2 regions of the Allobosea sp. 05T433 genome follow, and region 2 is predicted to be linked to the other one. Evidence: riboswitches for the same ligand, from Rfam matches in the RefSeq annotation. Region 2 holds a riboswitch; the other holds the start of a gene.
The links. A riboswitch is a leader RNA that binds a small molecule or an ion and turns the genes downstream of it on or off. The one in region 2 is predicted to bind thiamine pyrophosphate.

Region 1 (5,770 bases), on a different contig from region 2:
CGGCAGCCGATGCGAATTCGGCGGTCGCGAGCATCGGTACGGCTGTGAGGCCGCTTGCGATGCTGAGGAGAGGCGGTGCGATCCATGCCGTCGCCAGAATGAGAACAAGGCAGTCCAGCCGCCGCAGGGAAGGGGCGAGGATATCGGGGCGCACCGCATGGCGCTCGGCACTTGCCTCGTCGCGGGCCGCCGGCGCGAGTGCGGCGAGCGCAGTCGCAAGTCCGAGGCAGAGCACAAGCTGGAGGCTGGCGAGAGCGGCCGCGCGGGCGAAATCGGCCTCGAAACGGACCGCTTCGTAGATCGCGACTTCCAGCGTCGCATTGGCAGGCCCGCCACCGAGCGAGAGCACGACGGCAAAGCTCGTGAAGCAGAGCAGAAAGACGAAGGTGGCTAGCGCCGGGGCTTCGCGCCGGATCACGGGCCAGTCGAGATGCCGGAAACAATCGGCGGCGGAGAAGCCGAGTGCCGACGCCAGGCGCCTCCGCTCGCCCGGTTCGCGGCCGAAGGCCTGAAGCAGCGTGCGCGTCACCAGCGGCGTATTCATCAGCACATGCGCGATCAGGATACCCTGGAGCCCGTAGATCGCCGGCGGTTCAGCACCGACGGCACGCGCCAGGTCGCCGAGCAACCCGGAACGGCCATAGATCGCGATGACGCCGAAGACGATCACGATCGTCGGTGCGACGGCGGCGGCGGTCAGCACGGCGAGCAGGAGGTTGCGGCTTGGGAAGCGGCGGCGCAGCAAGGCAAGCGCCAGTGCCGTGCCCAGCAGAAGCGAGAGCAGCATCGACAGGCCCGCCTGGACGGTCGCTCCTGCGACGAGGCGAGCGAGATAGGGGCCGAGCGACGACAGGGCCGCGACGTCGCCGCCGGCTCGCGCCAGCCCGGCGAGCGAGGCGCCGGCGAGCGCAAGGATGGCAAGCGCAGTGAGCGTGGCCGGGCGGAGCAAGGCCTCAGCGGCTCGCTGCGGCGAGCCAGGCGTCGATGAAGGTTCGGCGCTGCGTGCGCACCTCGTCCGGCGTGAACAGCAAGGTTCGTTCCGGCTTGACGACATCGGCGAATGAAGCCGGCAGTCCACCTGTCGCCTGTTTCGCCGGCATCATCCAGTTGCCTTCCGGGATCAGCGATTGGAAGGCGTCCGAAAGCGTGAAGGCGAGGAAGCGTTTGGCGAGTTCCGGCTGCCGCGTCGTGCGCGTCATGCCGGCGAGTTCGACATGCAGATAGTGGCCTTCGCTGAAGGGGGCGGCCTTGTACTGCGTCTTCTTCTCGGCGCCGATGTGATAGGCCGGCGATGTCGCGTAGGAGAGCACCATGTCGGCCTCGCCCTTGAGGAAGAGTCCGTAGGCCTCGGACCAGCCCTTGGTGAAGGTGACGATGCGCGGCTTGAGCCTGGTCCAGGCGGCGTCAGCGCCGTCGCCATAGACGGATCGCATCCAGAGCAGGAAGCCAAGCCCGGGCGCGCTGGTGCGCGGGTCCTGCAGCACGAGCTTTGGCCCATTCGGATCGTCGACAAGCTGCTTCAGGCTGGTGGGCGGCGCGGCAAGTTTGGTTGAATCATAGACGAAGGCGAGATGCCCCCAATCGAAGGGCAGGAAGGTATCGTCAGTCCAGGCGATGGGCAAAGTGAGCGCGGCACGGTCCTGGCCATGGGGCTGGAACAGTCCCGTCGCCTTGGCTTCTGCAGCAAGGTTCATGTCGAGGCCGAGCACGGCATCGGCCTTGGTCGCCTCACCCTCCAGCTTCAGGCGCGCGACGAGGGAGCCGGCATCATCGCTTGCGACCCAGTTCAGCGTGCAACTGCATTGCGCCTCGAAGGCCGCCTTCACTTTCGCGCCGGGACCGTATTTCCCGGTGAAGGAGGAATAAGTGTAGACCGTCAGTGCCGGTTTCTCCTGGGCCATGGACGGCGTCGCGAGCAGGAGCGCCGAGAGCGCGGCGGCGATCCGGGTCAACCGGTTGTTCAGAAAGGTCATGGCGTCACCCCGCATGCATTCGACGGCAGGCCATGACGGTCGAGAGGGAAGGCGGTCTCCGGTTGCGAGACGCCAGTGCTCAATCCCTCCGCCGGCACGATCCGGATCAGGTTCGACGGGTTGAAAGCCCTGCGCTTCCCTCTCAGCCCGAAATCGCCGGGCACCCCGTTGAGACGGTCAAGGGAATAGCGAGCGGGCCGGGGCGAGTCCAGTTGATGCCGCCTGGCCATCGCAAGGGCCATTGCGTCTGGCCGCATGGTCATGCTGGTATATCTCTTGCTTAACAGAAGGCAGGCGCGCCAGGCGCGAAAGCTCAAGAGCAAGGGGATGCCGAATGCGACTCAATCGCCGTCAGATTCTGGCCGGAAGTTCCGCTTTAACCGCTTCCAGCCTCGTTGGATTTCCGTCGCGCGCGCAGTCGCGCGCCAATACGCTGCGCTTCATTCCGTCAACGCCGTTGCCCTCCCTCGATCCGATCGTCGCTACGAGCTATGTTATCCGCAATCACGGCTATCTGATATATGATACCCTCTTTGCGACGGACGCGCAGTTCCGCATCCAGCCGCAAATGGTCGAGAGCTGGGAGACTGCGCCGGACGGGCTGCGCTGGACCTTCCATCTGCGCGACGGACTGATGTTCCACGACGAGCAGCCGGTCAGGGCGCAGGACTGCATTGCCTCGATCAAGCGTTGGTCGGCGCGCGATGCCTTCGGGCAGACTTTCGCGACATTCGTCGAGGGTTACGATGTCGTCGATCAGCGCACCTTCGCCATCCGCCTGAAGAAGCCCTTCCCGATGCTGCCGGACGCGCTCGGCAAGCTCTCCTCGAACGTGCCCTTCATGATGCCCGAGCGCGTGGCCATGATGGAGCCAACCAAGAACATCACGGAGGCGATCGGTTCCGGACCCTGGCGCTTCATGGACAAGCAATGGGTGCCGGGCCAGAACGCGATCTATGAGCGCTTCGCCAAGTACAGGCCACGAGAGGAGGCTCCGTCCTGGGCCGCTGGCGGCAAGGTCGCCAAGATCGACCGTATCGAATGGTTGCCGCTGACCGAGGTTTCAGCCGCAGTCGGCGCGCTGATGCAGGGCGAGGTCGACTGGTACGAACAGCCGCCGGTCGATCTCCTGCCCCTGCTCAAGAGCAATCCCGAGATCGCGATCGAGAACGTGCCGCTGGGACTGATCTTGCTGATGCGTTTCAACCATCTGCAGCCGCCCTTCAACAATCCCGGCATCCGCCGGGCGGTGATGATGGCAATCGATCAGACCGACTACATGGAGGCGGTCGTCGGCAGCAAGGACTACTACAAGGAGTGCAAGACCTTCTTCACGCCGGGCTCGCCGATGTCGACCGGAGCGGGCGGACAGGCTGCACTCGGCAACAATCTGGAGCGGGCCAAGGCCATGCTGCAGGAGGCCGGCTACAAGAACGAGAAGGTGTTGCTACTGGCACCCGCCGACCAGCCGATCGCCTATAACCAGTGCCTGGTGACACAGGAACTGCTGAAGAAGCTCGGCATGACTGTCGATCTGGTCGCGACCGATTGGGCCAGCTTCATCGGCAGGCGTTCCAACCGCGGATTGCCGGACCAGGGCGGCTGGTCGGTGTTCCACACGCTCTGGTCGGGCGCCGACGTGCTCAATCCCGCGCTGCATCCGCTGTTGCGCAGCAATGGCCCTGCCGCCTGGTTCGGCTGGCCGGAGGATGCCACGCTGGAAGGTCTGCGCGATCAGTGGATTGCAACGCCTGAAGTGGCCAAGCAGAAGGAGCTGGCCGCCTCGATCGAGAAGCGCGCCTTCGAGACGGTGCCCTATGCGCCGGCGGGGCTGGTGCAGCAGCCAATGGCCTATCGCAAGAGCCTGACCGGCATGGTGCTCTCGCCCGTCCAGTTCTTCTGGAACATGGAGAAGAAGGCCTGAGGACGGAGCACCCGTTGCCGTCGGGATACTGGCTGATGCCAGAGGCACTGCGCTAGCGGCTCCGATCCGGAAACCATCGTCGCGCTCTGCGACGGCTTCCAGCTCTCCGCTTCACTCCGGCCGGAGTGAAGCGGTTCGATGCTGGTGCCGATCGTACAGCTTCTGCTTGCCGCGCAGGCGCGCTGCCCCGCGGCTGCGCTTGCGTCACTCCCGTTCCCCGCCTAATCAGCCCGGCAAGGCCGCTCTGGCCCCAGCAACATCCGACAAACGCGTGAGGCGACCATGGCGACCCACAAGCTCCTCCTCCTGCCGGGCGACGGCATCGGTCCCGAAGTGACCGGCCAGGTCGAGAAGATCGTCGGCTGGTTCGAGAGGCAGGGCCTCGCCTCCTTCGCCATCGAGCGCGGACTTGTCGGCGGCGCTGCCTATGACGCGCACAAGGCGGCGATCTCGGAAGGCGACATGAAGCTCGCCCAGGATGCCGATGCGGTGCTGTTCGGCGCTGTGGGCGGCCCGAAATGGGCGGATGTGCCCTATCAGCATCGCCCCGAAGCCGGCCTGCTGCGCTTGCGCAAGGATCTTGGCCTGTTTGCGAATCTGCGGCCTGCGATCTGCTATCCGGCGCTGGCTTCCGCCTCCTCGCTCAAGCCCGAGGTGGTCGAGGGGCTCGACATCCTGATCGTGCGTGAGCTCACCGGCGGCGTCTATTTCGGCGAGCCCAAGGAGATCGTCACGCTGGAGGACGGTTCCAAGCGCGGCGTCGATACCCAGCTCTACACCACGCCCGAAATCGAACGCATCGCGCGCGTCGCCTTCGAGCTGGCACGCACCCGCCGCAACAAGGTCTCCTCGGCCGAGAAGCACAACGTCATGAAGACCGGCGTGCTCTGGAAGCAGACGGTCACGGCCCTGCACGCCAAGGACTACCGGGATGTCGAACTCGAGCATGTGCTCGCCGACAATTGCGCCATGCAGCTCGTGCGCTGGCCGAAGCAGTACGACGTCATCGTCTGCGACAACCTGTTCGGCGATATTCTCTCCGACGTCGCGGCGATGCTGACCGGCTCGCTCGGCATGCTGCCCTCCGCTTCGCTTGGTGCTGAAGATCCGGCCACCGGCAAGCGCAAGGCGCTTTACGAGCCCGTCCACGGCTCGGCTCCCGACATTGCCGGCAAGGGCCTGGCGAATCCGATCGCGATGATCGGCTCCTTTGCGATGGCGCTGCGCTACTCCTTCGGCGCCATCGAGGCGGCCGACCGGCTCGAAGGCGCGATCGCCGATGTGCTTGGCGCCGGCACCCGCACCAAGGACATCGCCGCGCCGGGCGCCAATGCCGTCTCGACCGCCGAGATGGGCGATGCGATCGTCAAGGCGCTGGAAGCGCGCGGCTGACGCGTCCACTCCAAACACTCCGACGTCATCCCGGTCCTGCGCTTCGCTTGGGCCGGGATGCATGGAGCCATGCGGTGAGGGGCCCGATGCCTCTCCCCCTCGTGAATTGCACTTGAAGCTCATCTGTGGACTAAGCTTCGCTCTCTGAAACGGAGCATGTCCGTCGATGCTGATCAAACGCCGCCCTGGCTGGGAATTGCCCGAAAGCCAGGCCACTCCCGAACATATCGCCATGAACCGCCGGGCCTTTCTCGGCGGGAGCGCGGGGCTGATCGCCGGGATTACATTGCCCCAGATCGCAGCCGCGCAAGGCGCGGATCCGACGCTCGATCTCTATCCTGCCAAGCGCAATGCGAGCTACACGCTCGACCGGCCGGTGACCGACGAGGAGCTGGCGGCGAACTACAATAATTTCTACGAATTCGGCATGTCCAAGGATGTCGTCAGTGCGGCGAAGAAGCTGCCGACGCGGCCCTGGAAC
Region 2 (5,770 bases):
GGTCGGGCGGGGAGGAACCCTGCCCGATTTCGGCCGTTTTCGGTTCATGGCGGGTTCAGTGCGCACGCGCGCTGATAGCCCGAGCCACTGAAACGGAAACGGAACTCATGACGCGCACGAAAAACTGGCTTCTGATCGGTACTGTCCTTCCCGGCCTGACCCTGTCGCATGGCGGCTTCGCGGTCGAACCGGCGCAGGCACCGATGAGATTAGCGCAGGCTCCTGCGCCGTCGGACGAAGAGCCCGGACAGCCGCGCCGGCCTCGCCCCCCGGGAGCCCCAGCCGCGCCCGGCGAGGCGCGCCCGCCTGGGGCCGAACGCCCGCGGCCCGCTCCCGGAGCACCCGGGGCGCCGCCTGCGATCCAGCGGCCGGTCGCGCCTCCGGCGCCAAGCGCAGCGCCACCCGCGCAGCCACGCCCACGCGCCGCGCCGCCGCCTGAACCGCGCCGCGAGCCGCAGATGCCGCGCCCCGTGCCGCCGGGCGCCGGCGAACCCGGACGCCCACCAGCCATACGGCCGCAACCCGCGCCCCCGCCCTCCTCCGCGCCTCAGCCAATCCCGGCGGTGCCGCGCCCGGCTCCTCCAGCCCAGCCCAGCCAGCCTCAGGCCGTGCCGCCGCGCGCCCAGCCGCCCGTCCCGGCCCCCGTGCAGCCGCCGGCAGCCCGTCCGATTCCCGCCCCACAGGCGCAGCCGCCGGCAACCGCACCGTTGACGCCCCCAGCAGGGGGACGCGCTCCCGGAGCGGCTCCGCAAACCCAGCCGCCCGCTACCGCCCCGCTGGCGCCACCTCCTGCCGGCCGTGCGCCCGGCACGCCCCCGGCCGGCCAGGCGCCAGCGGCAGCTCCGGGCCAGCCTCCGGCGGCTCGCCCGACGCCAGCACCGGTGCCAGGAACGGCTCCGCAAGCCCAGCCGCCCGCCACCCAGCCACTGGCGCCGCCTCCGGGTGGTCGTGCGCCCGGCGCGCCGCCAGCCGGCCAACCGGAGGCGGCGCCAGCGACGGCTCCTACCCAACCCCCGGCGGCTCGCCCGACACCAGCGCCGGTGCCAGGAACTGCCCCGCAAGCTCAGCCGCCCGTGACCCAGCCGCTGGTGCCGCCTCCGGGTGGTCGTGCGCCCGGCGCGCCGCCAGCCGGCCAACCGCCTTCTGCAACACCCGGTCAGGTTCCGGCGCCGCTACCCGCTCAGCCGCCGGCAGCAGCCCCGCTCGCCCCGCCCCCCGGCGGTCGCGCGCCCGGCGCAGTCCCGCCGCCCGTTGCACCGCCGCAGCCGGGCCAGACGCTCGCTCCGCCTCCGGCCGGCCAGCCTCCAGCCGCTGGACCCGGGCAACTGCCCCCGCCTGACCGGCAGGGCCGTCGCGGTGGCATCGGCCTCGGTGGCGCGGCTGCGATCGGCCTTGGCGTCGGCGTGCTCGGCGGCATCATGGCGACGCAGGGCGCGACCCGCCTCGACGATGTCCGCGGGCGCCGCGAGGAGCGCCGCGAGGGCGACGTCACGATCATTCGCGAGCCCGGTCGCACGATCATCCGCGACGACGACCGTGCCATCATCCGCCGCGACGAGACCGAGCGCTTCCGCGACCTCGGCTGGCAGGGACGGACCGAACGGCGCGGAGACGAGAACGTCACCGTGTTCGAACGGCCGGACGGCAGCCGCATCATCACCGTGACCGACGAGGATGGCCGCCTGATCCGCCGGACCCGGCGCATGCGCGATGGCGATGAGATCGTGATGATCGACAACACCCGCCGCGATCGGCCGGATATGCGCTTCTCGGACGAGGTCGTCGTGCTGCCGCCGCCGCCGCTGCCGATCCCGCGCGAGCGCTATATCGTCGACGCCGAGCAGGCCGACCAGCGCCTGATCTATGAGACGATCACCGCCCCGCCGATCGCCGCGATCCCGCGCCGCTACACGCTCGACGAGGTCCGCTACTCGCCGGACCTGCGCGCCCGCATGCGCAGCGTCGATATCGACACGGTAACCTTCGAGACCGGGTCCTGGGAGGTCACCCCCAACCAGGCGCAGCGGCTCTCGGTGATTGCCGCCTCGATCAGCCAGGCACTGCAGCGCGCGCCGAATGAGGTTTTCCTGGTCGAGGGCCATACCGACGCCGTCGGCTCGGATGTCGACAACCTCTCGCTCTCGGATCGCCGGGCCCAATCGGTCGCCGAGATCCTGACGCGCGATTTCCAGGTGCCGCCGGAGAACCTGACGACGCAGGGCTATGGCGAGCAGTATCTCAAGGTGCAGACGCAGGAGGCCGCCCGCGAGAACCGCCGCGTCACGCTCCGACGCATCACCCCGCTGCTGGCCGGGCAGAATCAGCCGCAGTGAACCAATAGAACCGGCGCGGCGGGCGACCGTCGCGCCGGTCTCCCCGGATCAGGGGATTCAGGAATCAGCAAGCTCTCCGGCTTAAGACCTGTCGTAAGGAGAGTTGAGATGAGTGAGACAACCGTCGCGATCGCGCAGGGCTTTGCCGCAAGCCAGGCAGCCTCGACCCGCCAGACCTTGCAGACAGCGATGGTGAAGCAGCAGGCGACGTCCGACCAAGCGCTCGTGGATATGCTGCAGCAGAGTGCCGAGTCCCAGAAGGCTACTCTTGCCGCTGGCCAGGGCCAGAARGTCGACATTCTCGCCTGAGCCCGGCATTCCGGCGCCGCATGGCAGGGCCGCATCCCGCCCCTTGCCGGTTGCGTTCAAGAGCCGCCGGCCCTAACCTCCGCTTCGTTCCGAGGGGTGCTCGCAAGAGCTGAGATGGCGTCCAAAGCCGAACCCGTCGAACCTGATCCGGGTCATACCGGCGGAGGGACTGGAACGCGGCGTGCGCCACACGTGTACCCGCAGACAGCGACTGGACCGCTTCTAAACCCGGATCTCCTGAACCTTGGACCAAGGAGGAGATCCCATGAACGCCCACACCAAGCCCCAGAAGAATACCGTCAAGGCTGCCCCTCAAAGCGTGACGACCGGACCGATCATCGGCTCGCGCAAGATCTATGTCGCGCCGCCGGACCATCCCGAGATGCGGGTGCCCTTCCGCGAAGTTCAGCTCACCACCGATTCCGAGCCGCCGGTCCGGATCTACGACCCGTCCGGTCCGTTCACCGAGAGCGATGTCACGATCGACCTGAATGCCGGCCTGCCGCAGCCGCGCCGCGCCTGGCTCGATGCCTCCGGCTTCACGACCGTGCCCGGCCGCGCCGTCACTGCCGCCGATAACGGCCATATCTCGCCTGAACAGCTCGTTCCCGCCTGCCCGGCCCCACGCCCGATCCTCGAGGCGAAGCCCGGCCAGATGGCGACCCAGTACGAGTTCGCCAAGGCCGGCATCATCACGCCCGAGATGATCTATGTCGCGCATCGCGAGAATCTCGGCCGCGCCGCGATGCTCGAAGGCGCACGCGAGCGCCATGCCGATGGCGAGAGCTTTGGCGCCTCGGTTCCGGAATTCGTCACCCCTGAATTCGTGCGCGAGGAAATCGCCCGCGGCCGCGCCATCATCCCGGCCAATATCAACCACCCCGAACTGGAGCCGATGGCGATCGGCCGCAATTTCCTGGTCAAGATCAACGCCAATATCGGCAATTCGGCCGTGACGTCCGGCGCTGCCGAGGAGGTCGAGAAGCTGGTCTGGGCGATCCGCTGGGGCGCCGACACGGTGATGGACCTGTCGACCGGCCGCAACATCCACAACATCCGCTCCTGGATCCTGCGCAACTCGCCGGTTCCGATCGGCACGGTGCCGATCTACCAGGCGCTTGAGAAGGTCGGCGGCGACCCGATCAAGCTCGACTGGGAGGTCTTCAAGGACACGCTGATCGAGCAGGCCGAGCAGGGCGTCGACTATTTCACCATCCATGCCGGCGTGCGCCTGCCCTATGTCCCGCTCACTGCGAGCCGCGTCACGGGCATCGTCTCGCGCGGCGGCTCGATCATGGCGCGCTGGTGCCTCGCGCACCACAAGGAGAGCTTCCTCTACGAGCGCTTCGACGAGATTTGCGAGATCATGCGCAAATATGACGTCTCCTTCTCGCTCGGCGACGGCCTGCGTCCGGGCTCGATCGCCGACGCCAATGACCGCGCCCAGTTTGCCGAGCTGGAGACGCTGGGCGAGCTCACCAAGGTCGCCTGGGACAAGGGCTGCCAGGTGATGATCGAGGGCCCGGGCCACGTGCCGATGCACAAGATCAAGGAGAACATGGACAAGCAGCTGCGCGAATGCGGCGAGGCGCCGTTCTACACGCTGGGACCGCTGACCACCGACATCGCGCCGGGTTACGACCACATCACCTCGGGCATCGGCGCGGCGATGATCGGCTGGTTCGGCTGCGCCATGCTCTGCTATGTCACGCCCAAGGAGCATCTCGGCCTTCCCAACCGCGACGACGTCAAGACCGGCGTCATCACCTATCGGATCGCGGCCCATGCCGCCGATCTCGCCAAGGGCCATCCAGCGGCCAAGATCCGCGACGACGCGGTCTCGCGCGCCCGCTTCGACTTCCGCTGGGAGGACCAGTTCAACCTGGCGCTCGACCCCGATACGGCACGTTCCTTCCATGACGAGACCCTGCCGAAGGATGCCCACAAGGTCGCGCATTTCTGTTCGATGTGCGGGCCGAAATTCTGCTCGATGAAGATCACGCAGGATCTGCGCGCCGAAGTGCTGGCGATGGGCGAGAACGAACGCGCGGCGCTCGAGGGCATGGCGGAGAAATCGCAGGAATTCCTCGCCAAGGGCGGCAATCTCTACTTGCCGGCGGCGGAATGAGCGCGACGATGACCGCGGCCCGCCTCGACGCGACGGTCGTTGCAGGCGTGCTGGCGCGGGTGGCAGCGAGCCGCCCGCGGGTGCAATGCCTCACCAATACGGTGGCGCAGAACATTACGGCGAACATGCTGCTCGCCTTCGGCGCGATCCCGTCCATGGCGATCCATGTCGACGAGATCGCGGCAATGGCCGAGGGCGCCGGCGCGATCCTGATCAACATCGGCACGATCAATGCCGAGAGCGAACTCGCCATCCCGAAGCTGCTGGAGGTCGCGCGCGACCGACAGAAACCGCTGGTCTTCGATCCGGTCTTCGTCGAACTCTCGCCGCTGCGCCAGCGCGTGGCGCGCGAGGTCTTGCGCCTGCCGAACATCGTCGTGCGCGGCAACGCGACCGAGATGGCCGCGCTTGCTGCCGATCTCAAGACGGCGCGCGAGCGCAACCTCACGCTCGTCACCACCGGCAAGGTCGACCGGATCATGCGCGCAGGCGGCATGCTGTCCGTCTCCCATGGCCATCCGCTGATGACGAGGGTCACCGGGGTCGGCTGCGCAGCGGGCGCCCTGATCGCGGCATGCTGCGCGGTCGAGGGCGATCCGGCAGTCGCGGCCGCCGCCGCGCTGACCGCCTATGGCGTCGCCGGCGAGATTGCGGCAGAGACATCGCAAGGGCCCGGCAGCTTCGCCGTGCACCTGATCGACGCGCTGGCAGGGATGGACGAGGCCACGCTGCGCGAACGGATGGGAGAGCACGGGTGAGCGTTGATATCCGCCTTTACGGCATTGTCGATCCGCAGATCGCGGCCGGGCGCTCGCTGGCCGACCTGGCGCGTGCCGCGGTCGATGGCGGCGCCACCCTGATCCAGCTGCGCGCCAAGACCGAGACGACGCGCGAGATGGTGCGCGAGGCCCGGGCCATCCGCTCGGCCCTGCACGGCACAAGGGTGCCGCTGCTGATCAACGATCGCGTCGATGTCGCGCTCGCTTCCGGTGCCGACGGC

Region 1: it holds a riboswitch for thiamine pyrophosphate, as region 2 does, so the genes downstream of both, thiB (thiamine ABC transporter substrate binding subunit) here and thiC (phosphomethylpyrimidine synthase ThiC) in region 2, are expected to answer to the same signal.

What each region holds. Positions count from the first base shown of each region.
Region 1 covers NZ_JBFTKS010000003.1:241,118-246,887, reverse strand. The annotation lists gene AC1DGP_RS05395 (ABC transporter permease family protein) at 1-949, opposite strand, end outside; gene thiB (thiamine ABC transporter substrate binding subunit) at 954-1,973, opposite strand; TPP riboswitch at 2,040-2,151, opposite strand; gene AC1DGP_RS05385 (ABC transporter substrate-binding protein) at 2,308-3,897, shown strand; gene leuB (3-isopropylmalate dehydrogenase) at 4,180-5,289, shown strand; gene msrP (protein-methionine-sulfoxide reductase catalytic subunit MsrP) at 5,456-5,770, shown strand, end outside.
Region 2 covers NZ_JBFTKS010000009.1:90,568-96,337, forward strand. The annotation lists gene AC1DGP_RS14670 (OmpA family protein) at 1,074-2,333, shown strand; gene AC1DGP_RS14675 (hypothetical protein) at 2,442-2,642, shown strand; TPP riboswitch at 2,725-2,829, shown strand; gene thiC (phosphomethylpyrimidine synthase ThiC) at 2,908-4,770, shown strand; gene AC1DGP_RS14685 (hydroxyethylthiazole kinase) at 4,779-5,528, shown strand; gene thiE (thiamine phosphate synthase) at 5,525-5,770, shown strand, end outside.